Regions from separate parts of the Paenibacillus stellifer genome, predicted to be linked through region 3. Evidence: riboswitches for the same ligand, from Rfam matches in the RefSeq annotation. Region 3 holds a riboswitch; each other region holds the start of a gene.

Region 1 (10,566 bases), 2.2 Mb from region 3:
CGCTCGGCTACGATACGGTCAAGGAGACCGCCAATTTCGATATTTCCGGCATGACCTGTGCCGCCTGTTCGGCCCGGATCGAGAAGGTGCTCGGCCGTATGCCCGGGATTGCCGAAGTGAATGTAAATCTGGCGCTGGAGACGGCGCATGTGGAATATACCCCAAGTATGGTGACGCCCCAGGACATCATCGCCAAGGTCGACTCGATCGGCTACAAGGCTTCGCTTAAGAAGGACAGCGAGGAGACATCCGGCCGCAAGGGCGAGGAAATCCGGCGCAAACGGAATAAGTGGATCGTGTCTGCGGTGCTGTCTTTGCCGCTGCTGTGGGCGATGGTCGGCCACTTCTCCTTCACCTCCTGGATTCCCGTGCCGGAGCTGTTTATGAATCCGTGGTTCCAACTGGCACTGTCCACGCCTGTCCAGTTCATCATCGGCTGGCAGTTCTACGTGGGTGCTTATAAAGCGCTCCGCAACGGCAGTGCGAATATGGATGTGCTGGTGGCGCTGGGGACATCGGCCGCTTATTTCTACAGCCTGTATTTGACGCTGGACTCCTTAAGCATGAGTGGAATGAATCATGCGGTGGAGATGTATTATGAGACGGGAGCGATCCTCATAACGCTCATTCTGGTCGGCAAATGGTTCGAGGCCTTGGCGAAGGGCCGCTCCTCCGATGCGATCCGCAGCCTGATGGGGCTGCAGGCCAAGAGCGCGGTCGTCATCCGGGATGGTGCTGAAATTAGCATTCCGGTTGAAAATGTCGTCATCGGAGATATCGTGCTCGTCAAGCCCGGCACAAAAATTCCGGTGGACGGCCAGGTTGTAGAAGGGATATCGTCCGTCGATGAGTCGATGCTCACGGGCGAGAGCATCCCGGTAGACAAGGGTCCCGGGGACACCGTTATCGGAGCGACCGTCAACAAGAACGGCGCACTGAAGATCGAAGCCCGCAAGGTAGGCAGAGACACCGCCCTTGCCCAGATTATTCGCGTGGTTGAGGAAGCCCAGGGCTCCAAGGCGCCGATCCAGCGGGTGGCGGACGTCATTTCGGGCATTTTCGTTCCGATTGTCGTCGGAATTGCGGCGCTGACCTTTATCGTCTGGTACCTCTGGGGGGCGCCGGGGCAGTTCGCGGAAGCGCTGGAGAAAGCGATCGCCGTGCTTGTCATCGCCTGCCCTTGCGCACTGGGGCTTGCTACGCCGACCTCCATCATGGCCGGCTCCGGCCGCGCTGCCGAGCTGGGCATTCTGTTCAAGGGAGGCGAGCATCTGGAAGCTGCGCAGGGCATCGAGCTCGTCGTTCTGGACAAGACGGGCACCGTGACCGCCGGCAAGCCGGTGCTGACGGATGTGCTCGTGTCTCCGGACTTTAAAGGTCCTGAAGCCCTGTCTGCGGAGGATGGCCTGCTGTCGCTGGCAGCCTCTGCCGAGAAGCTGTCGGAGCATCCGCTGGCCGAAGCGGTGGCCGCAGGCGCGGCGGAGAAGGGATTGATCCTTGCCGAAGCGGCAGACTTCGTCAATATTCCGGGCCGCGGCATCAAGGCTGCCGTGCAGGGCAGAGACATCTCTGTCGGCACGCGCCGGCTGATGGAAGAGAGCGGCGCGGAGACTGCCGCATGGCAGGGTGAGATGCAGCGTCTGGAGCAGGAGGGCAAGACCGCTATGCTGGTGGCAGTGGACGGCAAGGTTCAAGGCATCGTCGCCGTTGCCGACACGATCAAGCCGACCTCGCGGGAGGCGGTCGCCGCGCTGCGGCGGATGAACATCGATGTCGTCATGATTACCGGCGACAACGAGCGTACGGCCCGGGCGATTGCGGCGGAAGCCGGCATCGACCGGGTCATGGCCGAAGTGCTGCCTGAAGGCAAGGCGGAGGCGGTCCGCAAGCTGCAGGAGGGAGGCCGCAAAGTCGCGATGGTCGGCGACGGAATCAATGATGCCCCGGCGCTGGCTACCGCCGATATCGGGATGGCTGTCGGCACGGGAACGGACGTGGCGATGGAGGCCGCGGACATTACCCTGATGCGCGGCGATCTGAAGGCGATCGCGGACGCCATCGAAATGAGTCGGCGAACCATGGGCAATATCAAGCAAAATCTGTTCTGGGCGCTGGGCTATAATACGATCGGCATTCCGGTGGCCGCTCTTGGCTTTCTGGCACCCTGGCTGGCTGGTGCAGCGATGGCGTTCAGCTCGGTTTCGGTCGTGCTGAACGCGCTGCGGCTGCAGCGGGTCAAGCTGTAACGGGCATGCCGCCCGCTTCCAATAGAGATGGAGGCGGGCGGTTTGCTGTCTTTTTATCATGGCTGGAACCCAAGGAGGGAAGACGATAGCTGTCTTATACCAGGCCGCTGGCTTGCGCTCATCCTTCATTGTCCAGCCTCTCAACGGCCCAAGTTGGCAAAAGGACTCAAATGGTGTTAATACTTATACTAGAAAGAGGTACTAGAAAAGAGGTACTAGAAAGACAGGTCCTCCCCAATTCGGGCGGGCGAAGATGAATAGGAGATGAAGAAGACGATGAGTATATCCAATGAAACGCTCGAGCTGATGCGAAATCACAGCTCCATCCGCAAGTTCCGCGAAGATCCGGTCAGCGAAGATCAGCTTACCGCCATTATCGGGGCGGCGCAGATGGCCTCGACGTCCAGTAATGTGCAAGCATACAGCGTGATCGCGGTCACCGACGCGGCGCTGAAGTCCGAGCTTGCGGCTCTGGCGGGCAATCAGGCGTATGTGGCCGAATGCCCCGTCTTCCTGGTCTGGTGCGCCGATCTGTACCGGCTGCGGGAGGTGGCCCGTCCGCACCTGAACAGCGCGGTGACGTATGAGGGCTCAACGGAGAATTTCATCATAGGCACCATCGATGCGGCACTGGCTGCCCAGAACGCTGCCGTGGCTGCCGAATCGCTGGGGCTTGGCATCGTCTACATCGGCGGCCTTCGCAATCAAATCGCCGCTGTCGCCGAGCGGCTTGGCCTGCCGGAGCTGGTCTATCCGCTGTTCGGCATGTGCCTCGGCTATCCCGACCAGTCGCCGGGCATCCGTCCGCGCCTGCCGCAGCAGGCTGTGCTGCACCGCAACCGGTATGACGCAGAAGAGACGGTCCGTCAAGTTGACGAATACGACCGGATTATGTCGGATTATCTGAGCAAACGGACCGGAGGGGCGAACGAAACGCCATGGTCGGCCATCATGGCCAAGTGGATTGCCGAGCCTAACCGGTTGGATCTGGGCGACTTCCTGCGAAGCAAAGGCTTCCTCCGCCGATAAACGGAACGGGTTTCCCGGTGGAGAGGGCGCAGGCGCGCCGGCCGCCCGGATAGCGCCCGGGCGGCCAGTTGTTCCAGGGACAGACACGCTCAATCTGCTCAACATGTCATATCTGTCAACAGTAAAAAGGCCGGACATCGCCATGATGTCCGGCCTATTGCTTGCGTTGATGCGGAATAGCTCTTACATCGGCAGTAATTCAATTCCCAGGCCTGACGGTCGCAGACAGTCCTCGGCTCACCGGCGAGCTGCCGCCGCTGACTTCGCCTGCTCCTCGCGCATCCATTCCGACATCTGGCGCTTCAGCCGCAGGAATTCGGGATGCTCCGTTATCTCGTCGCGGCGCGGCCGGGGGAAGGGCACCTCGACCGTATGCAGGATCGTGCCCGGCCTGCCGGAGAAGACATAGATCCGGCTGGAGAGCAGCAGCGCCTCCTCGATGCTGTGCGTGATGAACAGCACGGAGCGGCGGTTCTCCTCCCACAGCTCCAGCAGCCACCGCTGCATGTCGCTGCGGGTCAGGGCGTCGAGCGCGCTGAACGGCTCATCCAGGAGCATAAGCTCCTGGGGCGCCAGCAGCGCGCGGAGAAAGGCGGCGCGCTGCTGCATGCCGCCCGACAGCGTGTGCGGATACGCGGTTTCGAATCCGCCGAGACCCGCCTTCGCGAGCCAGCGCCGCGCTTCCTCGCGGGCTGCGCCTCTCGCCGCGCCTTTCAGCTCGCGGGCGAGAATGACGTTGTCCTCGACGCTGCGCCACGGCAGCAGCGCCGGCTGCTGCGGCATATAGCTGATGCCGCCTCTCTCGCCAGTGACGGGCTTGCCGCTCATCGAGATTGAGCCGGAATCCGGCCGGATCAATCCTCCGATAATCTGGAGCAGCGTGCTTTTGCCACAGCCGGAAGGCCCGACGATCGACACGAACTCCTGGCGGCTGACGGTCAGGGAGACGTTGTCCAGGACCTGTAGGCTCTGTCCTTTCTGGCGGAACGATTTGGAGACGCCGGATACGTTCAGAGCGGGCGATTGAGAGGCCGGCTCAGGGACGCCGGAGCCGGGTATATTCATAGGCTTCATAAGGCCGCTCCTTTCAAGGCTCCCAGGATCTGACGTCTATTCATGCTTGCGGGGCTTCCAGCGGATCAGCCACTTCTCCAGCAAGGCGACGGCGGCGAACAGCAGAAGACTGAGCAGAACAATCAGAATAATGGCGAGAAACATGCGGTCCGTGCGGTAGGCCGCTTTCTGCAACTGCATGTAATAGCCCAGTCCTTCGCCGGAGCCGACCAGCTCGGCGACGACCGCGCCGGTCACGGCATAGGCTGCGGAAATTTTGATGCCCGAGAATAGCGAGGGCAGCGAGTGCGGCAGCTCGAGCTTGGTGAATATTTGCCACCGCGAGGCGCCGGCCATCTTCATGTAGTTCAGCATGACCCGGTCGGTCTGGGCCAGTCCGCCCAGGCCGGCAACGGCGACGGGAAAGAAGCAGACCAGCGTGATAAGAATCACCTTCGGCAGCAGACCGAAGCCGAACCAGATGACGAGCAGCGGACCGAGCGCGACGATGGGCACATTCTGGCTCAGAATGAGCAGCGGGTAGAACGCCCGCGACAGACCGGGCAGCAGATAGAGTATCATGGCAGCAAGGATACCGGTCAGCACGCCGATCGGGAAGCCGATGAGAGTCAGCCGCAGCGTCGCCAGCATATGGCCCCTGAGCGAAGCGGAGCCTGCCGACGCCTCTTTCCAGAGATCGGAGGGGGCGGGCAGGACCCATTTTTCAATATGAAACCAGGAGACCGACAGCTGCCACAGTGCGAGGAACAGAATGACCGTCAGCAGCGGCGGCCAGATTTTATTCCAAAGGGAATTCACGGACGATATTTCTCCGTCAGTCCGTCCATGCTGATTCCGCCCGGATAATGGGCGATTTTGATTTGGGAGATGACGCTCGGGCAGCCGGCTTCAATCAGTGCTTCCTGCATCTCCTTCACGATCTCCAGCAGTTCCGGCAGCTCGCCTTCCATTGTCGTCTCCAGCGCGTTCACCTGATGCTTCACGCCGGAGCGCTGAATGACCTCAATCGCTGTGTCCACATAGGGGATCGAATCTTCGCCTCCCGGCGTCTTCGGAATGACCTGAATGCTCAGCAGTGTGCTTGCCATAATTATCTCTTCCTTTCGGTTGTATGGAATCTAAGCAAAGGGCGGTCTTACTGTCCGTCCGGCAAAAAATCGTTCGTGAACGCCTTGGAAGATTCAAGCGGCTGATCGAGCAGCTTCAGCCCGTACATCCAGTCCGCGTAATTCTTCCATACCTCGGCCTTCTGCTCGCCCCAGCGGGAAGCGTCGTCCTTGTATTTCGGACTGAGCCATTTCTGGCTCGCCTGCACGAGATCGGCATCCAGATCCGGCACCGCCTTGATCAGGATGTCCGCGGCTTCCTTCGGATGGTCGATCGCGTACTGATAGCCCTTCGACGTCGCTTTCAGGAAAGCCTTCACCACTTCGGGGTGATCGGCGATTTCCTTCTCGCTGGTCGTCAGCACCGGCGTATAGTAATCGAGCTGCGGCGCATAGTCTTTCAGGTACAGCATATCGAGCGGCTCGTTCCGGAGCTCGGCCTGAATGCCTGTCCATCCGTAGAAAATCCAGGCGAAGTCAATGTCGCGTTTGACGGCCGTGAAATAATCGGCTTCCCCGATCGTAACCTGCTTGACCTTCTTCACGTCTCCGCCTTCGGGGTCCATGATGGCCTTCATCGCGGCTTCTTCTACCGGCGAGCCCCAGCCGCCGTAGGTTTTGCCCTCGAAGTCCTTGGGCGACTTGATGTTCCGGTCCTTGGGAGCCGCGAAGCCGGAGGTATTATGCTGGATGATGGCGGCGATGGAGACGAGCGGCACGCCTTGAATGCGGGCCAGCGTCAGGCTGTCCTGGGCGCCGACGCCGAAGGCGGCTTCTCCGGATGCGACCATCGTGTCCGAACCGGCCTCGCCCGGCTGTACGATCTCGACATCCAGGCCTTCCTCCTGGTAATATCCGAGCTCCTTGGCCACGTACAGTCCGGTATGATTCGTATTCGGCGTCCAGTCGAGCGCGACCTTCACCTTGGCGCTTACGGCTGGCGAAGCGGCCGCCGATGCTGCGGAACTGGCAGAAGGCGAGGTCTGACCTTCTCCGGCTTTGTCAGTGCCTCCTGCGTTATTCCCTGCTCCGCAGCCCGATACGGCAAGTACGAGCAGGCCGGCCAGAGCCGGTCTTAACCATTTGTTGATCCCCATCACAGTGCTTCTCTCCTTTATATCTGTCTTGGGACCGTTAATCGCGGTCCCGAAAGCTTTCAAGCAGACGGTTCTCCCCCCCGAAACGACAAAAAAGCGTCCCTGGATACGGCGGGACGCGGCTGAGCGCATGAGGTGCGGCTGCCTTGGCAAGGCGGGCTGCACGGCGATGTCATTCCTACGCTGGCATTATCCAGATCAGGTATAAGGGTCAGTATCTTTGCGGGATACACTCTCAGCCGGCCGTTATTCCAGCACCCCTGGTTCATATGAAGTTCCGGGCATTTCTTCTGCTGCTTACGGGTATTATAGACACAGGACTCGGGAATTGTCCAGTGGGCGGGGACCCGGTCAAGGCCTTATAACGGGCGGAATTTTCCGGAAACAGGCTGTTGTTCTGCATGTCCCGGCGGCCTCCCGCCTGCTGCCTGCGCTTTCTGCCCGGCACTGGAATTGGGCGGTCCAACCGCGACGCGGGCCATAAGGAACGGCGTCAGGCGAAATCTGGCGGCGTCTCCGTCCGCTCCGCTTTCGCCCGGGATGATTTCTGCGGCGGTTCTTGGACAGCTGGCGAAACCCCGATCTCCCTGCTCTAGCCCGCTACTCGAACTTTCTGCGGCGCAGACGGGATCTGATGCTGCCCCAGAGCTCGCGGATCGTCAGGATGGCGCTGACCGTGATGCCGCTGAAGGTCAGGAACAGCGCCAGATACTCGAAGGGAGAGTAGCCGCTCATTTTGCTCCAGTCGATGCTGCCCTTCAGGTCGTCGATGACCTGGTTCATGCCGTATATGCCGCTGACGACCGTGAAGACGGTCAGAATCATGAGCAGATTGTCCCGGCGCTTGGCCTGAAACTTCTCCTGATACTGAAACAGGTCCGCCAGCGTCTGCTTCACTTCCTCGAACAGCTCGTCGTTGCCGTATACTTTTCGAAGCTGGTAGAAGATTTCGCGCCCCTGTGTCTGTGAAATAAGCTCCATGAAATAGAACTTGGCCGAGAACTTGTTAATGTAATAGATGAGATCCTGAATTTCTTCATTGTCGCGCTCGATGCGCAGCCTCGAATGGACATTGGCCAGCTTGAGCAGAACGATTTTATGAAAAAGGCTGAGCAGCAGACCGTAATAATATTCCCCGTACATCTGGTTCGCCAGCTTGAGAGAGATTTCGGGACCGGACCGGCTGAGACAGCAGAAGGTCTGCTCGTTCGTCATATAGTAGGTGTCCGGCCCCCAGCGGCTGTAGCGGTGGTCCCGGCAGTAATCCTCGATATATTCTGCGCTGCTCGCGCTTGTATACGGGCTGCCGTCCTGCGTCATGCCGTCCAGCTGCGAAGCCCGGTAACAGGTCTGCGGATCAATCTCCGCACCTTCTTCCAATCCATAGAAAGCCTGCACCATCATCCGCTCATCCACGAAGAATGGCAGCGTCTCGAAGTAAGCGCCGTCCAGATCGGACTGGTCAAGAAAATCCTCAAGCCCCTTCACCAAATTCCGGAACACGAAATCCTCCATCTGTTCGAATGACTTGTCTTCGCAGACGATGCGGCAGGCGGCGTCTGCTTCCGTCACATTTTCCAGGGAACGGAAACGATCGGCGAATTCAAGGACATGTTTAAGAGGAATCCGGTCTCCCTCAATTCGGGTGCGCACCGTGACAAAACCAAGCTGAAACGGGCAGATGAACACATCGGTCGACAGCACCTGAAAGGGGATGCAGCACTGGGTCAGATCCATCGTGCATTCAAGCCCATTCACCCGGGAAAAGCGGCGAAAGGTGTCATGGTCCTGTCCTTTTCTCGGAAACAGTACATGTGCGGCAAACGGCATGTAAGAACGCTCCATGTGCTCATGCGATACGCAGTAGCCGTCCCCGTAATATTCATGCTGCAGTTCTTTGCGATCCAGGAAAAAGGGGGTGAAGCCGTCCCGGCCCAATCTTTCCGCAAGCCTCGGCCCCAGTCCCTTAGTGATCGAGAAAGGGAAAATAAACTGCAATAGCGCAGTATGCAAGATGGGTTCGCCACTCTGCTGGTTCATAACATTCCTCCCGGCTACAACGTTAATCATTCTGAATCTCCTAAGTGTACCTTACCCTTTCAGGAGCTGCAAAAAAACGGGAATAGCTCTCTCCCCGGATTCATTCTTCCCCGAGCGGGTACATTAACAAGTATCGGAAGTCCTCGCCTATAAGCGATGGGTTTGGCACAGAAAGGAGACGGGACACAAGATGGATAAGAAAGAGCTGGAGCAGCACATTATGCAGGCGCTTGATGACAATAAGTTTGGTTCCTTTGCTACGATTGAAGCCGGCAACAAGCCGAAGGTGCGTTATATGGCTATTTTTCATGACGGCCTGAAGATTATGCTGGCGACCGACCGCAAGACGCATAAGGTGGAAGAGCTTCAGAATAATCCGAATGTCTACCTGCTGCTCGGCTTTGAAGCCGGAGGCACGAAGGACGTTGTCGGGATTGAGGCCCGGGCTTCCGTCACCAAGGACGAATCGCTTCGCGGCAAGGTGTGGAGCAAGGATCTGGAGCGCTGGTTCAGCGGACCGGATGATCCTGATTATGTGATCCTGGAGCTTGCTCCGACACGGATCGAGTATACCGGCAAGAACGCCCAGCATGAGGTATGGGAGAAGGAGACGGCTTCAGCTATCAAATAAACTCGGAGCCTATATACAGGAGGAGCGGCAGCCAAGGAGCGCTTCGTTAGATCAGGTCAGCCAGAAACTTCTGGTTGGCCTGTTTTTGCATGTACTTTTTTGTTATCCGGAGTCTTTCGCAAAAGACCTGGACTAGCTGCGGCAGGCAGCGGCTCAAGTCCCGGTTGGCAGGGTTGTTTTTCCATACGTTTCCTGATTCCCCGGGGAAAAGCTGGTATAATAACGGCATTATCGGTATTATACAGTTCCCAAGGAGGACACCTATGCATTGCAGCGACTGTTATCCCGCCACCCCGATGGAGGATGAGGGAATGATGAAAGTCAGGCCGGTTATGCCCTGCCTTGAGAACGCCATGCAGGGTGCCGGATTTCATTGCGACATCATGAACGGCAGCGAGTATGTAATCCCGTACCGGTCCCGCGACCAAATTCTGTCCATCGTCGATCTGCTGGAGGAAAGGGAGAACGCGGAGTCTATCACGGTATGTCTGAAAGGGAAGCACCGGCATGAACCGGCGGAACGATGGGTATCTCTTTCCCAGCTGCGGGTTCGCATCGTCAACCATGCCCTGATCAATGTTATCATCAACAAGGAGTTCTGCAGCTATATGCAGCCGATCGTGAATTCAGCCGAGCATATCGTCGGGTTCGAATTTCTGCTTCGTCCCATTCCGGGCGGCCCCTGCTTCCAGCCTCACACGCTGTTTGAAGTGGCGAGAGGGAGCGGCTATCATTCCGTTCTGGACCGGGCGGCGCTTGTGTCCGCCATCGAATCCAGCCGGATACTTCCGGACGGGATGAAGAGGTTTATCAATTTTCTGCCATCAACCATTAATAATCCCAAATACTGTCTTGCCCATTCGTTCGATGCGATTCAGCGCAGCGGCCTGCGGCCGGAGGACTTCGTATTCGAAGTCGTCGAGACGGAGATGATCCGCGACATCGGGCATCTGAGCGCAATCTTCTCGGAGTACCGGCAGCATGGCGTTCATGTGGCTCTTGACGACGTCGGTTCCGGCTTCGCCACCCTGGAGGTGATGGAGCGGCTGCGCCCGGATTACGTCAAAATTGACCGCGATTTAATCAGTCTATGCGACAAGGAACGCAGCAAGCAGGAGTCGATCCGCGAGATCGTGGAGAAGTCCTTACGCTTCGGCGGCCAGGTGCTGGCGGAAGGTATCGAGCGGCGCGAGGAATTCGAATTCTGCCGGGGCCTTGGCATCGGGCTGGCGCAGGGCTATTTCTTCGGCCGTCCGATGCCGGAGCCTCCGCCGCGGTTTATGGCGATCTAGTCTGTTGATAAGGGGAGTTATGTTATGGCCATATTGCTGTACGTGGAGGAT
Region 2 (10,566 bases), 540 kb from region 3:
ATGAAGCCGGCGCTACAGCCTTGGCCTTGAGCCTGATACACAGCGTGTAAAATGCACTTGCGGATGCCGTCCAGGTCGCGTCCGGCCTTGCCCAAGCCTTCGAGCTCAGCGGGAAGGCTGTACTGGATATTCTTGTTCTCGCAGCCGCCACCCTTTAGAATCAGGCGGACATCGATTTGATCTTCTTCCCACTGTTCAAAATGGACGACCGGCGTTCCCCCGCCCAGATTATCGCCGCTGTTCGCCCCGGTCAGCGAATCGACGGAATTCGGCCGCAGCTTGCCTTCCTTCGTCGCTTTCCGGACGGCGGCTTCGATATCCCGCTTGATCGCAAGCTGATTGACGCCCACCGGCGTATGGATGATAAAGGTAGGCATGCCTGTATCCTGGCAGATCGGCGATACCTCCATCTCTGCCATGCCAATATTCTGCGCGATGGTCGCGAGCGCAAGGCCCGAGCGCGAGGCCCGGTCTTCCCGGCTGCGCCCCTCGGCTATCGCCCGGCGTACATCGCCCGGCAGGTTGGTGGATGTTTCAACAATCAGTTCGTACAGGCTGTCTTCAAACCGCCGCATTGCATCATGCTCCTCTCCGTCGTCCCGATAATCATGTGGATATAGTCAGATTCCATTCTGAATCTATCATATCATATCGGAACGGCGGCGATAGAGACTGCTTCAAATATAAGATTTTGTCAGACCGGTGCTTCGGCCAGGATGTCCCAATCCTTGAACACCGGCTGAAGGCCGCTCCGGTACAGCATCTCCCGGATTTCCGGCACGCTCCGTTCATCGGAAATCTCGAACTGCGGCGTGCCCCCGCCTCCTGTATGGCCGCCCACCTCCGTCGTCACTCCCGCCGAGATTTTCGTGATGCCCAGATGCACCAGCCGGTCCCGCAGCGCAGCGGGTTCGCGGGTCGACAGAGTAAGGCCCGAACGGGGCAGGAATAGACGGTAGGCAAGGATAATCTGCACGAGCGCGCGGTCCGTTACATCCGATTCCGGACTGAAGCTGCCCAGGTATGGACGGAAACGGGGAGGTGCAATGCTAATCTCGGTTCCCGGATAGCGGTCCTGGAGATACCGGGCATGCATGGCCGTCATGAACGCTTCGCGGCGCCAGTCGGACAGACCGAGCAGCGCGCCGATGGTCACGGAGCGGAATCCGGCCTGGCAGCCGCGCTCCGGCGCGTCCAGCCGGGCTCTGAAGTTCCGCTTCGGCCCTTTAACATGCAGACGGGCATAGGTCTCCCGGTCGTACACCTCCTGGAACATGGTAAGCCCGTCAACTCCGCATGCCGCGAGCTCACGGTATTCCTCAAGCGACAGCGGGTTGACCTCAATGCTTACAGACGAGAAATGCCTGCGTAGAACCCCCGCGCATTCCTTGACATAACTGACAGGCGAATCCTTCCGGGATTCACCTGTCAGCAGGAGAATATGCCTTAGGCCTGTCGCGGCAATCGCAGACGCCTCGCGATCGACCTCCTCCATCGTCAGCTTCTTCCGCGCAAAATCATGCTCAACGCTGAAGCTGCAGTAGGTGCATTGATTGACACAATAATCCGCCACGTACATCGGCGTGAACAGCTGGACGGCGTAGCCGAAATGAGCACGGGTAATACGGTGCGCCTTCTGGGCCATTTCCTCCAGATACGGGACAGCCGCCGGAGACAAGAGGGCTAGAAGATCCTCCGGGTCCAGCTTCTCGCGGGACAACGCCCGTTCCACATCATTTCTTCCATATTGTCCGGATTGCTCACCGAGCGGCATACTTTCCAGCTTCAGAAGGGTATCGTAAAAGCTCATGATCCGCCCCTCCTAAACGCTCAGGAATCCGGTCAGCGGCGAGGAAGCCTCGGCCGCATTCCGGACCGCGCCAAGGCCTGCCAGATAAGCCTGCCGTCCCGAAGCGACGGCGCCGCGGAACGCTTCGGCCATCAGAAGCGGATCGCGGGCGGTGGCAATCGCCGTGTTAAGCAGCACAGCGGCGGCGCCCATCTCCATCGCCTCGGCCGCCTCGGACGGGCGGCCGATACCGGCGTCCACAATGACTGGCAGTCCGGCCTCTTCGATCAGGATGCCGACCAGTTCCTTCGTCTTAAGCCCCCGGTTGCTGCCGATGGGAGCGCCCAGCGGCATGACCGCTGCGGCGCCGACATCTCTCAGCCGGAGCGCTGCCGACAGATCGGGGCTCATATAGGGCAGCACGATGAAGCCTTCCGCCGCCAGAATTTCCGTAGCCTTGACCGTCTCCAGATTGTCCGGCAGGAGATACTTCTGATCATTGATCACTTCGATCTTCACCCAATTCCCCATACCGGCGGCTCTTGCCAGCCGTGCGATGCGCACCGCCTCCTCCGCAGTTCGCGCTCCGGACGTGTTCGGAAGCAGTGTCATATGAGGAGGAATATGCGTAAGAATATTTTCCTCACGGGAAGCGGGATCGATTCTCCGGAGAGCTACGGTAATGACCTCCGATCCGGAGGCTTCCACAACCTCCGGAATCAGCGTATTGCGGCTGTACTTGCCTGTGCCGATGAACAGGCGGCTGCTCAGGCTTTTGCCGCCGATATGAAAGAGATCCTGTGACATTGAATAATTCCTCCTTGATTCCCATTAGGATTTCATAACATAAGCTTCATGGTGCGAATTACCCGAAATAGCGATGATACAGCGAACGCGCCTCCGCCGGATCGCCGGTTCCGTGAACGAGGACGCGTCCGTCCGGAAACACCGCCAGCCGGCGGTGATCCGCTGTAAAAGAAAGCATGAACGGATTCCGCTCCACTCTTCCATAAGGAGCCAGCCGTCTTCCCCACTCCTCCAGGTCCAGCTTGAGCGGCGCGGGCGGAGAAATCTGCACCGTATCCCGTCCGCACAGGACAGCCGTCCTGGTGTGGGAGGCTGCAGACAGATACGGATAGGTCCGGCTCGTCCCGCAAGACGGACAATCGGCTCGCTTCAGCTTGTCCGTGCGGACGGACGAGTGACGGTTCGTCCACAGGTCGAAGGAGACCAACGTGCCCCGCAGCGCTTCCGTACGGCCTGACAGCCATTTCAGCGCCTCGGCAGTCTGAAAAGCGGCGGTCATCTGTACGGCAGGTCCGATAATGCCTGCCGTATCGCATGTATCCGTCCCTCCGGGTATTCCGTCCATCAGACAATGCAGACAGGCGCTCTGCCCTGGGACGATTGTCATCGACAGCCCATAGCTGCCGGTACAGGCTCCGTATATCCAGGGGATGTCCATTTTGGCGGTAATATCGTTCAGAATCATCCGAACCTCAAAATTGTCGGAGGCGTCCAGAACAAGATCGACGCCGTCCATATAGAGAGCGATGTCACCCGCTGTAATATCGGCGACGATGCCCTCCACTTCAACCGCCGAATTGACACTCCGCAGCCTTCGCGCGGCCGCAGCCGCTTTCGGCATATGCTCGGCGGCATCCGCCTCGTCATATAAATTCTGCCGCTGCAAATTGCTCCACTCCACATAATCGCGGTCAACGAGCGTAACGCGGCCTACCCCCGAGCGGACCATCGTCTCCGCACATGCCGAGCCTAGAGCGCCCGCTCCAACGATCAAGACCTTCTTCTCCGCCAGTCTGCGCTGGCCTTCGGCGCCGATTCCATAGAAGCGCTCCTGCCTGCTGTAACGGCTCTCCTCATCAGGTTTCATGCTCATGATCAGCCTCCCCCCACAAAATGCACCAGCTCGATCCGGTCGCCATTGTTAAGCGACAGTTGGTCATATTCCTCCCGGCTGACGATCTCTCCGTTCAATTCCACAACCAGTCTCCGGTCCTTCCATTCCGGAAGCCGGAGAAGCCCGGCTAGCGTCCCGCATTCCTCAGGGAGCAAGGTTTCCTCTCCGTTAATTACCACCTTCAACGCCAACATCTCCTTCCGTAATTTCCTTCATTGCAGCCTCCGCTGCCTCACCCTTCATTGCGGCCTCCGCCGCCTCACGGTAAGCTCTCGCTGCCGACACCGGATCTTCAGCCCCGCAAATGCCGGACAGAACCGCGAACCCGGCCGCTCCTGTACGCAGCACTTCTCCCGCCAGCTCCGGCCCGATACCGCCGATGGCGATGACGGGAGCCGGACAGGCGCGAACCGCTGCCTGAAGTCCGCCAATCCCTCTCGCAGGAAGACCGGGCTTGCTCGCCGAGGCATAGACATGGCCGTACAGGCAGAAATCCGCTCCTTCCCTTGCCGCCAAGGCCGCCTCTTCCGGCGAATGAACAGAGCATCCCAGGCGGATGCCGGGAGCAATCCTCCTTGCTGCTGAGGCCGGCAGGCTGTGTCCGGCAAGCTGCACACCTCCCGCCCCGGAGGCCAGCGCGACATCCAGCCGGTCGTTCACGATCATTTTTCCGAGCGGAACGCCGTGCTCTGCCATTTCCTCCACAAGCCGAAGCAGCTCCTTCGCAGTGATTCTTTTTTCCCGCAAATGAATAAAATCCACGAAAGGATGTACCCCGGCGGCAATCGCAAGAAGAGATTCGAGGTTCATGTCTCCTTGGGACACCAGATGGATCTCGGGACGCATGGATATAGCTCCTTTCTCTAGGCACTGTGCGCCGCTTCTCATTCCCAGATGCAAAAAACCGCCCTCCCGAAGGAAGGCGGCGGAAATCGCGTTAACTGAACCACAAAGGCTGAATAAACGTCCATTCGCTCTCACTTCCCTACGCTGGTATAAACCAGATCAGGTTCGAAGGGTCCGAACTTAAACGTTCGTCTCAGCCTTGCGGCGCCCCCAGTGTCAACGACTATGAAATTGAGTAACCACAGGTAGTGTAGCATATATTCCCAGCAAATCCTATCCCTTTTGTTATAAAAGGGCTGTACCGCCTAAGATTAGCCGCGTTCGATTAGCTGCCTACAATTTCGCCGCCGTTAACATGCATCACCTGGCCGCTGACATACGACGAATCGTCGGATGCCAGATACACAAAGGCGGGAGCCAGCTCCTCCGGCTGACCCGGACGCTTCATCGGCTGCGAAGCGCCGAACTCGCTGACTTTCTTCTCGTCGAACGTGGACGGAATGAGCGGCGTCCAGATCGGCCCCGGCGCTACCGCGTTGACGCGAATGCCCTTGCTTATAAGGTTCATGGACAGGGACCGGGTGAACGCCAGAATGGCGCCTTTTGTTGCGGAATAGTCCAGCAGCTGAGGGCTGCCCCGGTAAGCCGTTATCGAAGTCGTATTTACGATGGTTGAGCCTTGTCCCAGATGGGGCATCGCCGCCTTCGTCAAATAGAACATCGAGAAAATATTCGTGCGGAATGTCCGTTCCAGCTGTTCGTTCGTAATATATTCGATCTTCTCCTGCGGATGCTGCTCAGCGGCATTGTTGATCAGAATGTCCAGCTTGCCGAGCCCTTCCACGGTTTTGTTGATGAGGTCCTGGCAAAAGGCTTCTACACCGATGTCGCCGGACACGAGTATGCACTTGCGTCCTTCCTGCTCGACCTGGCGTTTCGTCTCCTCTGCATCGGTATGCTCATTCAGATACGAAATCACCACATCGGCGCCTTCTTTGGCAAAAGCTACCGCCACCGCACGGCCGATCCCGCTGTCTCCTCCCGTAATAAGAGCTGCCTTGCCCAGCAGCTTGCCCGCCGCCTTGTAGTCTTTAGGCTCATACTTGGGAGGCGGCGTCATTTCCGACTCAAGGCCGGGCTGGTGATTCTGATGCTGGGGCGGCAAAGTCTTCAGGTTGCTCAAATTGCTCTCGGGCATATCTCATTCTCCTCTCGTAGTTGTCTGGCTGGCCCGCACTTTCTTTAGGATGGCTGGATTAATTGCTAATATACCGGTTCTTTCAGTTGTTCCAGCCATTATGTAAATTTACTTAACCAATCGAAAAAGGCTCAAACAGCAAAAAGAAGCTGAGCCGAGGTCACCGGAATGACCGCAGTTCAGCTTCAAACATACGAGAGGCAGCAATTCTTTAGATAATCTCGTTAAACACCATGAAGAACAGCATCACGAGCAGCAATACCGCCAGCAGGGCGCTGAGCGTCCGGATTTTGCCGGTTTCGCTTGTGACATCGCGGTTCTCCTTCATGCCATTTGCGGCCAGGCGGAGGGGTTTGCCCATAATGCCGGCAAGTGCGAACATCGCAAGCAGCAGCAGCGTAACGATGATCATCCAGGGTACCGAAAGATCATCTTTCTTGGTCATCATGTAGCCGCCGGTCAGCAGCTGGATGACAAGCCCGTATTGGGCAAAGCGGTTGAAACCGCCGATCGCGCTGAGTGTGCCTTCCTTGGCCGCAGACGACAGCTTCTCAGCCTTGCTGAGAACAAAAGGCAGCACCAGATAGAAGCCGAGCGCCACCGTACCGATCATATGTAGAAACATTAGCACATGCCAGTCCATAACACGATCCTCCCAACATTACTATGATTTATGTTACATCTAACGATATTATAGCAAATCGACTATCATTCCAAAAGAAAAACCCCGCTTTATCCACATAAAGCGAGGTTTCTCGTTCATATAATTGTCAATAACGGAAGGATGGTCCCGTAACACATGGTCCAAGCCGTTACAAGTTTCGCCGGCTCCGCCCAATTGCGGAACTACATATGCTTGATGACTTCGTCAGCGAATTCCGAACACTTGAGCTCGGTTGCGCCTTCCATCAAACGTGCAAAATCATAGGTAACTGTCTTGTTGTTGATCGCCGTTCCCATGCCTTTGTAGATCAGATCGGCGGCTTCCTGCCAGCCCAGATGCTCCAGCATCATAACGCCGGACAGCACGACCGAACCCGGGTTCACGACATCCTTGTCGGCATATTTCGGAGCGGTGCCATGAGTCGCTTCAAAAATGGCATGTCCAGTCACATAGTTGATGTTCGCGCCAGGCGCGATGCCGATTCCGCCGATTTGCGCTGCCAGCGCATCGGACAGGTAGTCGCCGTTCAGGTTCAGCGTAGCAATGACGTCGAAATCCGTCGGCCGCGTCAGCACCTGCTGCAGTGCGATATCCGCAATGGCGTCCTTGATGATGACTTTGCCTTCCTGCTCGGCTGCTTTCTGGGCCGCATTAGCCGCGTCGGTACCTTCGGCATCCTTGATCTTGTCGTACTGGTTCCATGTGAACACCTTGTCGCCGAATTCCTGCTCGGCCACTTCATAGCCCCAGTTCTTGAACGCGCCTTCCGTGAACTTCATGATATTGCCTTTATGCACAAGCGTAACGCTCTTGCGGCCATGCTTGACCGCATATTCGACAGCTGCCCGGACGAGACGCTTGGAGCCTTCCGAGGATACCGGCTTGATGCCGATGCCCGACGTCTCAGGGAAGCGGATCTTGCTTACACCCATTTCATTTTGCAAAAATTCGATGACCTTCTTAACCTGCTCCGAGCCTTCCTGGTATTCGATACCGGCATAAATATCTTCCGTGTTCTCGCGGAAAATAACCATGTCGACCAGCTCCGGATGCTTGACCGGAGAAGGCACGCCGTCGAAATAACGGACGGGACGCAGGCAGACATACAGATCCAGCTCCTGACGAAGGGCCACATTCAGGGAACGGATGCCTCCGCCGATCGGAGTCGTGAGCGGTCCCTTGATCGCCACGATATATTCGCGGATTGCTTCGAGCGTATCGTTAGGCAGCCATTCTCCATATGTATTGAACGCCTTCTCTCCGGCGAACACTTCGTACCAGGCAATGCTCTTCTTGCCGCCGTAAGCTTTCTCTACCGCAGCGTCGAGTACGCGCTTGGACGCCTTCCAGATATCCCGGCCCGTTCCGTCGCCTTCAATGAATGGAATGACCGGATGATCCGGAACCAGGAGTTTGCCTCCTTCAATGGTAATTTGCTCGCCTTCCGTTGGCAGTTCGAATTTTTCCAGCTTCAACATGAATGTATAGTCCTCCTTATAAATGGGTGTGTGCAGCGTACGCTTCTTTCATCGGTCATAAGGCTGCCATCAACCATCTCAAGGAAAGAAGCATACGCCTGCCATTAACGCTGCCGCGCTAGCCTGAAGTTCACCTATCTTTCATCAACCGGAACATATTTCTGCTCCACCAGGCCCGTATACTCCGCGCGCGGACGGATAATCCGGTTATCCTCATACTGCTCGAGAATATGCGCGGTCCATCCCGATACCCGGCTGATGGCAAAGATCGGCGTGAACAGCTCACGCTCTATGCCTAATTGAGTATACACGGAGGCGGAATAAAAATCGACATTCGGCCGCAGGCCTTTCTGTCCGGTAACCAGTTCTTCGACCTTAACCGACATGTCGAACAGACGCGTGTCGCCTTTCATAATGCCGAGTTCGCGGGACATTTTCATGAGATGCTTGGCGCGTGGATCGCCGTTCTTGTAGACGCGGTGTCCGAAGCCCATGATCTTCTCCCGGCGCTCCAGCTTCGTGCGGATATACGGCTCGACATTCGACAGAGTGCCGATCTCCTCCAGCATCTTCATAACCGCCTCATTGGCGCCGCCGTGCAGCGGTCCCTTCAGAGCGCCGACAGCCGAAGTAACGCCGGAGTATATATCGGACAATGTAGCGACCGTTACTCTGCCGGCAAAAGTTGAGGCGTTGAGTTCGTGATCAGCGTGCAGCACAAGCGCCGTATCCAGCGCCTTAACGGATATCATGTCGGGTTGTTGACCCCGAAGCATATACAGGAAGTTCTCCGCGATGGAGACGCCCTTAAGCGGAGCCACCGGCTCCAGTCCTTGGCGTATGCGCGCAAGCGCCGCGACGATCGTCGGAACCTGGGCCTGCAGCTTGACGGCCTTGATCTCGTTGGACTCACGGCTCATGTCATCGGCGGCTTCGTCGTACAGAGCCAGGCTCGATACGGCCGAACGCAGAGCCGCCATCGTATTCGCATCCTTCGGATACAGCTTCATCTGGGCAATGACCGGCTCCGGAATCGCCGCAAAATCGCTGAGATCCCGTTTCAGCTTATCCAGTTCGGCCGTGGTAGGCAGCGAACCGAACCAGAGCAGAAAGACAGTCTCTTCGAAGCTTGCATGTTCCGCAAGATCGTCAATATCGTAGCCGCGGTACGTAAGTACGCCGTCCACGATCGAGCTGATGGATGAAGTAGTGGCAACGATGCCTTCCAGTCCTTTGGTAACTGTCATTGTCTCAATCTCTCCTTTGGCCAACCGGATAATCTTAATATTGTTCCATGTAAACATTTACAATTTGAAATATTTTGACCCAGTGCTGTACAGTCCTAAAGTTAACCCTTTATTTATCATACTTGAAATTGTCGGTTACGTGAACTATGTGGAAGCTTTAGGGCGCATCAAATGATTTTATCGGAGAGATAGAAAAATACTTCTTTACCGGGCGTTTCAAGTAAACGTTCTCAGTTTACGAGGGACGGAATATGGGCTGTTTTCCGGTATCAGGGAATATACATGGAGAGAAGAAGACAGGCTTCGCTGCTGTATGAAAGGAGGAACCGAATGGACCGGCTCACGCTGAAACGGGTGCTTCGCGCGCTCTGGGTCCTGCTCGCCATTCTGCTCATTCTGTTGAGCCTCTATGTGCTGCTCCCGCTGCTCTACCCGCTTCTACTGGCCTGGCTGCTCGCCTGCAGCATACGGCCGCTCGTGAAGCGGCTTACCCGGCTGCATTTCCCCTCATGGCTTGCCGTTATTTTATCGCTGGCGCTCTATATAGGCTCGGCCGGGCTCGTTCTGACCGCCCTTATTACTCGGCTGGTCAAAGAGCTCGCCATCCTCACCCAGACCTTCAACGAGCATGCACCGCAGTGGCGGGACATGCTGATGGCCTGGACCCAAAACGCCAGATTGCAGAATATTATCAATCAGATCAACCAGTTCTATGCAAGCAACCCGAACCCGCATTCCCCCTTGGGAGGACCGAACAGCAAAACGGGCGAAACGCTCGGAATCGCCTTCACCCGAATAATCACCGGGATATTCAATTTCATTCTCGGACTGATCGCCCAGCTCCCCTCTTTCGGAACTGTGCTGGTTGTCGTCGTGCTGGCTGCCTTCTTCCTGGCGACCGGCTGGGAACGAAGAAACTCGGCGCTGGCCGGGCTTCTGCCTGTAAGCTTCCGCAGCATGGCTTCGGAAATATGGAGCGATCTGCGCAGCGCCTTATTCGGCTATATCATGGCGCAGTTCTTCCTGGTCACCGTCACCGGAGCCATCGTGATTGCCGGGCTTGCGCTCCTGGGGGTGGAATCGGCTTTTGTACTGGGCCTTATGATCGGTGTGGTCGATCTGCTCCCCTACCTGGGCGTCGGCGTTGTCATGATCCCCTGGGCGGCCATCGCGTTCATGACCGGTGACACGGCGCTTGCCGCCGGCCTTGGCGTTCTGTATGTCGTCGTTGTCATTACGCGCCAGGTGCTGGAGCCGAAGGTGCTGGCCAGCACTATCGGACTCGATCCCCTGGCCATGCTGATCGGCATGTTCGCCGGGCTCAGGCTGTTTGGCGCCGCAGGCCTGATCCTCGGCCCCGTTCTGCTTGTCATACTGGGCGCTTTCCGGAGGGCTGGCGTCTTTCGGGGAATTCAATCCTACA
Region 3 (10,566 bases):
TTATTTCTACGTGATATGGAGGAAGAACATGCCCAAGAATACGCCTTGCACCGTCCTGAGCGCCGGATTTACGCATCACCGCAAGCCTTTCCAAATGCCAAGAGCCGAGGGCTTTCCCCATTACCTCCTGCGCCTGCAGACAGAGGGCAAGTGCAGTGCGCTGGTGGACGGAGCCATCGCTCCCATGGAGCCCGGTTCGCTGCTGCTGATCGCACCGGGCGTTCCCTATCATCTGATTATCGACAAGGAGAGCTTCCCTCATGGAGAACCCCGTGTGGAGAGTGTGGATTATCATATTTTCTGCGAAGGCGTCTGGCTTGATGAATGGTGGAACAGCCGTCCCCGGTCCACCCTTATGAATATACCGCACAGCGAAGGGTTTCTCGGCCTGTTCCGCCAGCTGATTCTGGAGCAGCGCCGTCTGTCCGATTACTCACCGGATATCTCCAGCTGTTACTTGCAGATCTTGTGCATGGAAATTGACCGGATGACCGTCGATCGGCCCAACGCCTCTCCGAGACGATATTTGGCCTTCCGGATGAAGCAGTTCGTCGAAGAGCATGCCGCGCTGCCCTTTCGACTTCAAGAGGTTGCCGCGCATGCTGAAATCTCCGTCTCCCGGGCTGTTCATCTGTTCAAGGAGAGCTTCGGCATGTCGATTGTCCAATATGTCAATGAGGTCCGGCTCGATATGGCCCGGGAGCGGATTATCTACAGCCCGATGCCGCTAGAGCATATTGCCGAGACTTGTGGTTTTGCAAATTATACCTACTTCCACCGGCAGTTCCGCAAAAGGTTCGGCATGTCCCCGAAGCAATTCCGCGCGCACAGCCGGGAGAAAGATGCGCCGGCGCTCGTCTAGCATGGCAAAAGCGGATACCCTACCTACAGGGCATCCGCTTCTTGAATATGCTCATTATTTCGCAGCTTCTTTTATCGACAGCAGCTTGCGAACACGCACGACGTCGTCTCCTTTTACCCGCTGCTCCGTATAGATGAACATGACCCTGGACCCTTCCTCAAGGCTGTCCAGACGAGGCTCCAACGCCTCAGTGAACTGAAGATCAACCGGCTCGCCATAGACGGAAATTTCGACCGTATGGCCGTCAGCAAGCCCTTCGTAAATTCCGTAACTCTGCTTCTTCACAGCTGGAGTCAGTCCGCCTGCGGCAGACTTCTCATACCCGGGCACATGAATGGGGCTCGGCTCTGCAAAGACCGAAAGTCCTCCGATAGACAGCATTAGCGCCGTCACAACGGCGATTGCCGCGGTAAAGATGACAGCCGGGAGCTTGCCACGGCCGTGCTGATGAATGTTCATGGTGTCGCACCTCACTTCTTGGAATTGTTATAACCTGATAGCGATAGTGAAGGCTTCTCCTATGTACTCTTTTTATAACCGGATATTCCTTCAAATAAACGCTTGAGGTGTGACCCGGAAATCCGAACCCCAGCCGTTCGCTATCAGCCGGTTTGGGTTTTGCCGCCTTCCATACTATACTTATTTCCAAGTCTATTAATTATTCTCTTTCTTTCAACAAGAATACGAGAAGGTCTTATGGAGGGATTGCTGTTGAGATACGATATTTTGTACGAGGGTGCTTTTGCCATGCTGAAGGTGCATTTGGAGTCGGGAGAAAGCGTCAAAGCCGAAATGGGCGCGATGGTTGCGATGTCTCCAAATGTCGAGCTGCGGGGTACGGTAGACGGGGGCATTATGAGAGGGCTTGGCCGGATGCTGAGCGGCGAGAAGTTCTTCTTTCAGGAGCTGACCGCTGTAAGGGGACAAAGCGAGGTGCTGCTCTCGCCGGGGTCGATGGGAGACATTCAGGCGATTGAGCTGGACGGCTCTTACCGGCTGTATGTCCAGAAGGACGGGTTTCTGGCGGGCACTCAAGGTATTCAGGTCAATACCAAGATGCAGAATCTGGCGCGCGGCCTGTTCTCGGGCGAAGGCTTCTTCATTGTGGAGATCAGCGGCAGAGGGACTGTCTTCCTCTCCTCGTTCGGCGCGATTCATGCCGTCAATCTCGGCCCCGGCGAAGAGATGATCATCGACAACGGTCACCTGGTCGCTTGGCCGGATTACATGAATTACAAGATTGAAAAAGCGGCCTCCGGCTGGCTGTCCAGCTTGACAAGCGGCGAGGCGCTCGTCTGCCGCTTCCGGGGCGAAGGCGTCGTGCTCATTCAGAGCCGGAATCCGGGCAGCTTCGGAAGCTGGATACGGTCTTTTGTGCCGAACAGCCGGGGTTAGGGAATTTAGGAATCTTGAATTTTGATATCTTGAACTTTGATATACTTGGCAAGTCAAAAAAGGAGCGTTAACCGGCTAACCGGAGCGCTCCTTTCCTGTATGCGTTATGTTAGGCTGCCTGACGGTTATACCGCCGCCATGGTGCTCTTCTCCTTCTTGCAGCCTGTGCCCGAGCAGACCCGGTACGTGCCCTTGAAGTCCAGCCGGTGATCGGTAACGGTGAACCCGTATTCCTTCATCAGCTTGCTCTCAAGCTCCGCGAGCCAGTCATCCTTGATTTCAGCCACCTTGCCGCAAGACTGGCAGATCAGGTGATGATGCATATGATCATGCCCTTCTGTGCGCAGATCGTATCTGGAGACGCCGTCTCCAAAATTCATTTTTTCCACAATATGAAGCTCGCAGAGCAGTTCCAGCGTCCGGTATACCGTCGCCAGCCCGAGCTGCGGATATTTGCCTTTAACGAGCATATAAACTTCTTCCACGCTCAGATGATCCCGTTCATTCTCAAGCAGCACCTTGGCGATTGCTTCGCGCTGTGAAGTCAGTTTATAGTTGTGAGCGGCAAATTGCTGGGCGATTTTGTCCATTGCGTCCATGAGAATCTCTCCCTTCCCGGTTGTTTAAGACATGCTGATCCTGTCTTGGATTGCCTGTCCTGACCGATAGAGTATGCCGACTGTCGATTTATAGATTAGCTAAATTAGAATTATTATAATAAGCATATCAAAAGAGCCACAAAAAGGAAAGAGAAACCGGCGAACCGAGACAATTGCGCATCAGAAATCAAAACATGAAAAGATCGCTCGATTATACTTGACTCATCTCAGGCGGAGCTGTCCGCAGAAAGGAAGATCCCATGAACGCATACCGACAAATCCAGAACGCCGTTGACCTCATCGAACATCATCTTCAGCAAGAACTAGGAATTCGTGAAATCGCGGCAGCCGCCGGATATTCATCGTTTCATTTTCAGCGTATGTTCCAGGCAATATCGGGCTTCAGTGTGCAGGAATACATACGCAAACGCAGATTAACCGAAGCGGGCAGGCTGCTGCTCGACTCGGAGGAGGGCATTCTGCCGATTGCGCTGAACGCCGGATATCAATCCCAGGAAGCCTTCACCCGTGCTTTTGAAAGCTATACCGGAACAACACCCGGGAAGTTCCGCCAGAACTCCGCCGCCTTCAGCGGGCTTGAGCCGATCTCATTCATCGGTCTGGAGCATAGAACTCCAAGCGATGCCGGTGTAAGCCGTCCGGATATTGTCCGGCTGGAACGCCGGTTTGTAATCGGTTATGAATATCCCACGCATCTGAACGACGGGCAGCATTACCGGGAGATTCCCGGCTTTTATGATGATTTTGGCCGGAACGGGCGTTTTAGTCTGATTCCGGGCCGTCTCGCGCCTGACATGGCTTACGGTGTAGCTTGCGGATTCAAGGATGACGGCGGCTTCTCCTTTGTCGTGGGCGAGCTATGTGACGAATCGGCTGTTCCTCCGGGGGATGGCTACGTGAAGATTGAACTGCCAGCCGGGACTTATGCGGAATTCAAAGCCTTTGGTCACGCCGATCTCGTTGAACGGACCCGAAACTTCATCTATAGCTGCTGGCTGCCGGGCTCCAATTATACTCGCGGGGACGGACCTGATTTTGAAATTACGGATGTTATGCATTCCGTATATCCGGACCGGATGAGAATCCGCATATTCATCCCCCTTCTGTGAGCGTATGCCCACACGGCCGCCGGGCTAATTCATATACTTATAGAAAGGCAGTGTAATAAGGAGGAATACCGGATGCAACGGCAACGGGCAACCAAGGAGTTCAAGGCGCTGGTAACGGCGGAGATGCTGTCTCGCGTCGCAACTGGCATGGCGCCGCTGTACCAGGCCATCGCCGCCAGCCGCAGCTTTGCCGAGAGCTGGACCCGCTCCATCGTCACTGCGGATCTGGATCTTATGGGAGAGCTGCTAAGGCTGTCCGCTCCTCTGGCGGCCCGGCAGGGATATGGAACGAACGGCATCGGCTATTTTGTGGACTTCGACTTCCCGCGCTCCAAGAGCGTCTATTCGAACGGCACGACCATCCCGCCCGGCTTGGTCCAGTTCACCTTCAGCACTGCGATTAGCCGGCGGATCGCGAGAGCCGTCCTTCCGTTCTATCACGAGCTGTCGGTCAACCGGAATTTTGCTGCTGCCGTTGCTCTCGGCATCCGCCGTGGCGACCGGCGAGCAGTCGATCACATGGTCAGAAGCCTTGTCCGCACTTCCGCGCTTAGAGCTGTAACAATTGAGGAATCGGGCATTGCCATGAAGTTCAAATATCCCGGCTCGCCTTACCCCTATCGGAATTTGTTGTTCCGAGGGATTAATTAGTTACTGTGACCGAATCTCCGGGGTCCGATTGGATCGAGGGTTGCAAGGATTAGGGATCGCGGCTGAGACAATCCAATTTGCCCAATGCATGCTTCGGATCGCCAGATCCGGAGCATTTTAGCGTGAAATGCCGAAATGGAATGATGCGAATGTGGAGTCTTAACGATCATTAACAGCGCTTTTTTTTCCACTGAATATTAAATCTTCACCTCCCTGATATTTGCCCTACATAACTATAGCCTCCTCAATAAGATGTTGGGAACTCACATCATTATGGGGAGGTTTCAGCGAATGAAGAAGAAGCGTCAGACAGTTAAGAAGAAATCGGTTAGCTAAACCGCGGCACAAAGACATGTACATGAATTCGAAGGCAGTACTGCACCGTCAAATCCGCCGCGTGGACGAACCAGCAACATTTTCCACTGCACTTCCGTTTAGATAGTGATGGCGGCCCGCAAGGCCGTACTCTACTGGAGGTGCAGACAATAATGATATCGACCAAACATGTACTCGCGGCACTCGCGATCAGCTCACTGATTACCGCTTCAACCGGAGCTTCGGGCTTCGCTGCCGGAAGTCAATTCACCGATCTGGGATCAATGAAGGACAAGGATAAAATTGAGAGCCTGCATGAAAGAGGCTTCGTTCAAGGCCTGACGGCTTCAGAGTTCAAACCGGAGCAGGCGTTGACGGCTGCCGAAGGCGTCCAGCTGATTTCGGGCGGCTTCCAGCTCAGTCTGGCAGCCATTGATTTCGTGAAGGCGCCGGAGGCCAGCGACCATTTCGCCAAGGTGCCGGACAACGCCTGGTATGCCCAGGCTTTTATCAACGCCTTCTATAATCATGTCGACCTGCCGTCCGATCTCGATCCCAAGGCGCCTTTGACCAAGGAGCAGTTCACCTTCTACCTGATCCAGGGCATGGAGCAAGCCGGCGGACTTCCGATGATCAATATCAAACCTGCGGCTATTTCCGATGAGGACCAGCTCACTCCTTCCTACCAGGGCGCAGTCCAGCGCTCGCTGACCTACAAAGTCAACACGCTGAATGCAGACGAAGCTTTCCATCCCAAGGACAAGATCACCCGTGCGGAAGCGGCTGTTATGCTGTACAACGCGCTGGAGTATTTGCAAGAGCATAAGGCGAAGTAATGCCGATGGTATCAATAAGACTATGCACCTAACTAAGGATAAAATGTGATTTTGCTCCATATTTTGAGAAGCCGATTCTCCGTGCGAATGCACGGGGGGCGGCTGTTTGGTTATATTGAAATCCTTCATTGAGACCCAGGCATGAGGTATGTTATAGTTAAACACAATCACAACCGAATAATGACCGCATTTCACTAGGGGAGTCAATTGGACTGAGACGAAAGCCCGCGCTTTTAGACCCTTGGAACCTGATCTGGATTATACCAGCGGAGGGAAGTGAACGTCAGGACCTTACATTTCAAGCCATGCAGACACCTGCAATCATCGGCATAAACTTGTTAAAGACCCGTTCATTTCCTTCCGGAAATGGACGGGTCTTTGTTTCTTTAAGAGTAACAGGTTGGCATAAACCGGAAAGGAGCGAAACGCATTATGGACGAACTTCTGGCGCTGAACCGGTTGAGCTTCGCCTTTCCCGGGCAGCCGCCGCTCTTCTCGGAGCTGTCGCTGACCGTCCGGCGCGGCGAATTCGTCAGCATTGTCGGAGCCAGCGGCTGCGGCAAAAGCACGCTGTTCAAAATCATCGCCGGTCTTGTCCAGCAGACCGGGGGCAGCATCCGGCTGCAGGGCTTGGCTCCCGAGACAGGCCGTCTCGGCAAGACCGCTTACATGCCCCAGCAGGATCTGCTGCTGCCCTGGCGCACGGTGCAGGACAACTGCCTGCTGCCGCTGGAAATCAAGGGCAAGGCGGATGCTGCCGCCACAGCGCATGTGCGGGACATGCTGCAGCGCTTCGGCCTTGCCGAAAGCGAGAAGGCATATCCGCATGAGCTGTCCGGCGGCATGCGCCAGCGCGCGGCCTTCCTTCGCACCCTCCTGTGCGAAGGGGAACTGCTCCTGCTCGACGAGCCATTCGGCGCGCTCGACGCCATTACCAAGCGGGACATGCACCGCTGGCTGCTGGAGCTGTGGGACGGACTCGGACGGTCCGCCCTCTTCATTACACATGATCTGGAGGAAGCTCTGCTCCTCAGCGACCGGGTGCTGCTGATGCCGAAGGGTAGCAGCGGCCCGCTTCAAGAGCTTGTGGTCGGGCTGCCAAGGCCGCGCAGCTTGCAGTCGAATTATGAGCCCGGCTTCGTTGCCATGAGAGCCGAACTGGAACGGAGGCTGTATGAATCCCGCCTCGCTTAGCAAAATCTTGTCCCGCTACGGCCTGTTCCTGCTTCTGCTTCTCCTGATTGCGGCTCTCTGGGAAGGAGCCGTACGCACCGGCCATGTACCGCCGTTCATCCTGCCCGCGCCAAGCTCCATCATGGCCGCACTTCTGGACAACGCCGGACTGCTGCTCCGCACGCATCTTCCCGCGACGCTGGCGGAGACACTGACCGGCTGCCTGCTGTCCATCCTGGTCGGCATCCTGCTCGGAACAGCCATGCATCTCTCCGGCACGGTGGAAAAAGCGCTGTATCCGTTCATCGTCATCAGCCAGACGATTCCGCTGATCGCGCTGTCGCCGCTCTTCATCATGTGGTTCGGCTACTCGATGTGGAGCAAGGTCGCGGTCGTCTTCCTGACAGCCTTCTTCCCTATCGTCGTTGGCGTATACGATGGGCTGCGGCGCAGCGACGGGGGCTATCGCGACCTGCTGCTCACGATGGGCGCGAGCCGCCGCCAACTGCTGCTGAAGGTTGGCATTCCGCTGGCGCTGCCCTCCTTCTTCTCCGGACTTCGTCTGTGCGTTGTCTACTGTGTCATCGGCGCAACCATCGGCGAATGGCTCGGAGGCACCGTGGGGCTCGGCTACTACAGCCGCCGAATGGCAGGCAGCCTGCACAGCGCCGAAATGTTCGCCGCCATCTTCCTGCTGTCGGCGATGGGCCTTCTACTCTTTCTTGCCGTCCGTCTGCTCGAATTTCTAATCTTAAAGAAAAGAGGATCACAGCAATGAACCCTGTAACCCGATCTCTTCCATCCAAAACCTTGTCGCATATTAGGCGCATGGCGCTTCTTCCGGCGCTGTCCCTACTTCTGCTGACAGCCGCCTGCGGCCAATCGGCTTCGAACTCATCTACCGAATCTTCTTCCCCTGCTGCGTCTTCGCAGCCGGCGGCAGAATCTTCGAGCGCGCCTGCATCCAAGCTCACGCTGATGCTCGACTGGTATCCGAACGCCGTGCATTCGTTCCTGTATGCTGCCCAGGACCAAGGCTATTTCGCTGCACAGGGGCTTGATGTCGACATCCAGATGCCCGCAGATACGAATGATGCGCTGAAGCTTGCGGCAGCAGGCAAAATCGATCTCGCACTGAGCTACCAGCCTCAGGTGCTGATGGCGCGCGGCGAGCAGATTCCGGTCAAATCCATTGCTTCGATCGTCCGGCATCCGCTGGCACATCTGATGGCGCCGGAAGGCGGCTCCATCAAGACCCCGAAGGATCTGGAAGGCAAATCGGTTGGTTATTCCTCCATTCCATTGTATGAAGAAGCCGTCAAGACGATGGTCAAAGCGGACGGCGGCGATCCGGCCAAAGTGCAGTTCGTCGATGTCGGCTACGACCTGATTCCGGCAGTCTCAACCGGACAGACGGACGCCATAATGGGCGGCTTCATCAATCATGAACAGCTTCTGCTTCAAAAAGAAGGCCATCCGGTCGTCTCCATCAATCCGGCGGATTACGGTGTGCCGGACTACTCGGAGCTGGTGCTGGTCGCAAGCGATGAGGGCATCGAGAAGCACAAAGAAGATTTCACCAAGTTCCTCACGGCGATGCGCGAGGGCCAAAAGTTCGTTCAGGAGCACCCGGACGAGGCGCTCTCCATTCTGATGAAGCATGAGGACAAGACGGCGCCGCTTGACGCCGATATCGAGAAGCAGAGTCTGAATATTCTGCTTCCGCTGATGGATGCCGGAAGCGAGCCTTTCGGAACCCAGGACCCGGCAAGCTGGGACAAGGTGCGCCAGTGGCTGATCGATAGCAGTCTGCTTACGGAAGATATCAAAGCGGAAGACGCTTTTGTCAATTTATAATCCAGGGAGGAATTTAAGATGTCTTTTATTCAAAAACTGCGGGATGCGAATCCCCTTATTCACAACATTACGAATATTGTCGTGACCAATTTCACCGCCAACGGCTTGCTGGCGCTCGGCGCTTCTCCGTTCATGGCGGACGCCCATGAGGAAGTGGCCGATGTCGCGGCCATGTCCGGCGCGGTCCTCATTAATATCGGCACCTTGAACGAACATGCGATCAAGTCGATGCTGCTGGCCGGGAAGTCTGCCAACGCACACGGCGTGCCGCTTGTGCTTGATCCCGTCGGAGCGGGTGCAACATCGTACCGCACCGAGGTTACGCACCGCCTCACCTCCGAAATAAAGCTTACGGCACTTCGCGGCAATGTCGCCGAGGTGGCCAATGTCATCGGCGAGAAATGGTCCAGCAAAGGCGTTGACGCTGGATCGGGCGAGGGCGATGTCGTCGCCATCGCAAGGAAAGCCGCCGCTCAGCTGGACTGCATCGTCATCGTTACCGGGGCTGAGGATGTCATCACCGACAGCAAGACGACCTACATCGCCGCCAACGGCCATCCGATTCTGACCAAGGTAACGGGAACGGGCTGCCTGCTCAGCTCTGTCGTCGCGGCTTTCCTTGCGGTCGCAGGTGACCAGAAGCTTGAGGCGGCGGCTGAAGCAATCTCCTTCTACGGTGTCGCCGCAGAAATCGCAGCCGGGAAGACCGCCGGGCAGGGACCGGGCAGCTTCCAGATCGAATTCCTGAACCAGCTCTCGGTTCTGACGACTGAGCGTTACGCTGAGCTGTCCAAAATCAAGGAAGCCTAATCGGTCGGAACGCCTGATCAACGTCCGGCAGCCAATCCACTTTCTGCAATCAGTGTCCAGCAATCACCGTTCTTCCATCACACACAGCAGGTGATTCAGGAATCAATCCATTCGCCAGAACCCGGTCATTACCCGGAGTAACGGCATAATTCCAAGGTAGTGGATAGTCGCGCAGATGCCTGCAACCCAATGCGGTGACTTGGCCGATATTATCGATCCGAAAATCAAGCTCATCCTCCCCCACTGTCAGATGGGGACCCACATAGGGATGCACGAGTAGTGTCAGGTTGATGCCTGAGGATTCGTATTCCATCTTCACGATGGACGAAGCACCCGACAGAAACGGGGCGAACTGAACTTCCGGATGTTTCGTGTCCTTATAGCACCGCTTCAGTTCGGCTTGAATGTGCGGATACAGCAAAGTCAACAGCAGTCTTGTGCCATGATCCGCAGGCATCTTGCCGCTGGCTGGCTCCGGGGCCGGGACAGTCCCTTCTGGCCGCAAAGCGGCTGCTGCGGCAGCGGGATCACCAAGCAGCAGACCGGCGGCAAGAGGTACGGCGATCAATTGACGAATACGCAGTTCGCTCACTCCCTTATTGTTGTAATGGACCTGCAATTCTTAGCTATGCCCTACAATCAGGGAATTTCAATCATGACCCTGGAAAGGAGCTTTCATCATGAAGGTATACAAAGCACTCACCATTGCGGGATCGGACAGCGGCGGCGGGGCCGGCATCCAGGCCGACCTGAAGACGTTTCAGGAGCTTGGCGTCTATGGCATGTCCGCTTTGACGGCTGTCACGGCGCAGAACACGCTTGGAGTTCAGGGCGTCTATCCGCTGGAACCTGCAGCAGTGGCCCGCCAGCTTGACTCCATCGGCGAGGATCTGACGCCCGACGCTGTGAAGACCGGCATGCTGTTCAGCAGCGAAATT

The links. A riboswitch is a leader RNA that binds a small molecule or an ion and turns the genes downstream of it on or off. The one in region 3 is predicted to bind thiamine pyrophosphate.
Region 1: it holds a riboswitch for thiamine pyrophosphate, as region 3 does, so the genes downstream of both, PSTEL_RS02245 (ABC transporter substrate-binding protein) here and PSTEL_RS12160 (ABC transporter ATP-binding protein) in region 3, are expected to answer to the same signal.
Region 2: it holds a riboswitch for thiamine pyrophosphate, as region 3 does, so the genes downstream of both, PSTEL_RS09595 (thiamine phosphate synthase) here and PSTEL_RS12160 (ABC transporter ATP-binding protein) in region 3, are expected to answer to the same signal.

What each region holds. Positions count from the first base shown of each region.
Region 1 covers NZ_CP009286.1:459,426-469,991, forward strand. Annotated here, with positions in the region: gene PSTEL_RS02220 (heavy metal translocating P-type ATPase) at 1-2,246, shown strand, start outside; gene nfsA (oxygen-insensitive NADPH nitroreductase) at 2,523-3,275, shown strand; gene PSTEL_RS02230 (ABC transporter ATP-binding protein) at 3,513-4,349, opposite strand; gene PSTEL_RS02235 (ABC transporter permease) at 4,386-5,147, opposite strand; gene PSTEL_RS02240 (thiamine-binding protein) at 5,144-5,437, opposite strand; gene PSTEL_RS02245 (ABC transporter substrate-binding protein) at 5,485-6,552, opposite strand; TPP riboswitch at 6,711-6,824, opposite strand; gene PSTEL_RS02250 (hypothetical protein) at 6,954-7,148, shown strand; gene PSTEL_RS02255 (hypothetical protein) at 7,153-8,592, opposite strand; gene PSTEL_RS02260 (pyridoxamine 5'-phosphate oxidase family protein) at 8,783-9,223, shown strand; gene PSTEL_RS02270 (EAL domain-containing protein) at 9,535-10,515, shown strand; gene PSTEL_RS02275 (response regulator transcription factor) at 10,540-10,566, shown strand, end outside.
Region 2 covers NZ_CP009286.1:2,135,794-2,146,359, reverse strand. Annotated here, with positions in the region: gene PSTEL_RS09620 (FumA C-terminus/TtdB family hydratase beta subunit) at 1-575, opposite strand, end outside; gene thiH (2-iminoacetate synthase ThiH) at 695-1,810, opposite strand; gene PSTEL_RS09610 (thiazole synthase) at 1,823-2,596, opposite strand; gene PSTEL_RS09605 (ThiF family adenylyltransferase) at 2,655-3,689, opposite strand; gene thiS (sulfur carrier protein ThiS) at 3,692-3,904, opposite strand; gene PSTEL_RS09595 (thiamine phosphate synthase) at 3,879-4,556, opposite strand; TPP riboswitch at 4,676-4,778, opposite strand; gene PSTEL_RS09590 (SDR family oxidoreductase) at 4,882-5,754, opposite strand; gene PSTEL_RS09585 (hypothetical protein) at 5,966-6,397, opposite strand; gene icd (NADP-dependent isocitrate dehydrogenase) at 6,601-7,896, opposite strand; gene citZ (citrate synthase) at 8,031-9,143, opposite strand; gene ytvI (sporulation integral membrane protein YtvI) at 9,426-10,566, shown strand, end outside.
Region 3 covers NZ_CP009286.1:2,672,567-2,683,132, reverse strand. Annotated here, with positions in the region: gene PSTEL_RS12195 (AraC family transcriptional regulator) at 29-862, shown strand; gene PSTEL_RS12190 (hypothetical protein) at 917-1,321, opposite strand; gene PSTEL_RS12185 (TIGR00266 family protein) at 1,559-2,257, shown strand; gene PSTEL_RS12180 (Fur family transcriptional regulator) at 2,383-2,856, opposite strand; gene PSTEL_RS12175 (AraC family transcriptional regulator) at 3,117-3,986, shown strand; gene PSTEL_RS12170 (hypothetical protein) at 4,059-4,637, shown strand; gene PSTEL_RS12165 (S-layer homology domain-containing protein) at 5,126-5,788, shown strand; TPP riboswitch at 5,975-6,080, shown strand; gene PSTEL_RS12160 (ABC transporter ATP-binding protein) at 6,221-6,982, shown strand; gene PSTEL_RS12155 (ABC transporter permease) at 6,963-7,739, shown strand; gene PSTEL_RS28095 (ABC transporter substrate-binding protein) at 7,736-8,818, shown strand; gene thiM (hydroxyethylthiazole kinase) at 8,837-9,628, shown strand; gene PSTEL_RS12140 (DUF3888 domain-containing protein) at 9,678-10,220, opposite strand; gene thiD (bifunctional hydroxymethylpyrimidine kinase/phosphomethylpyrimidine kinase) at 10,309-10,566, shown strand, end outside.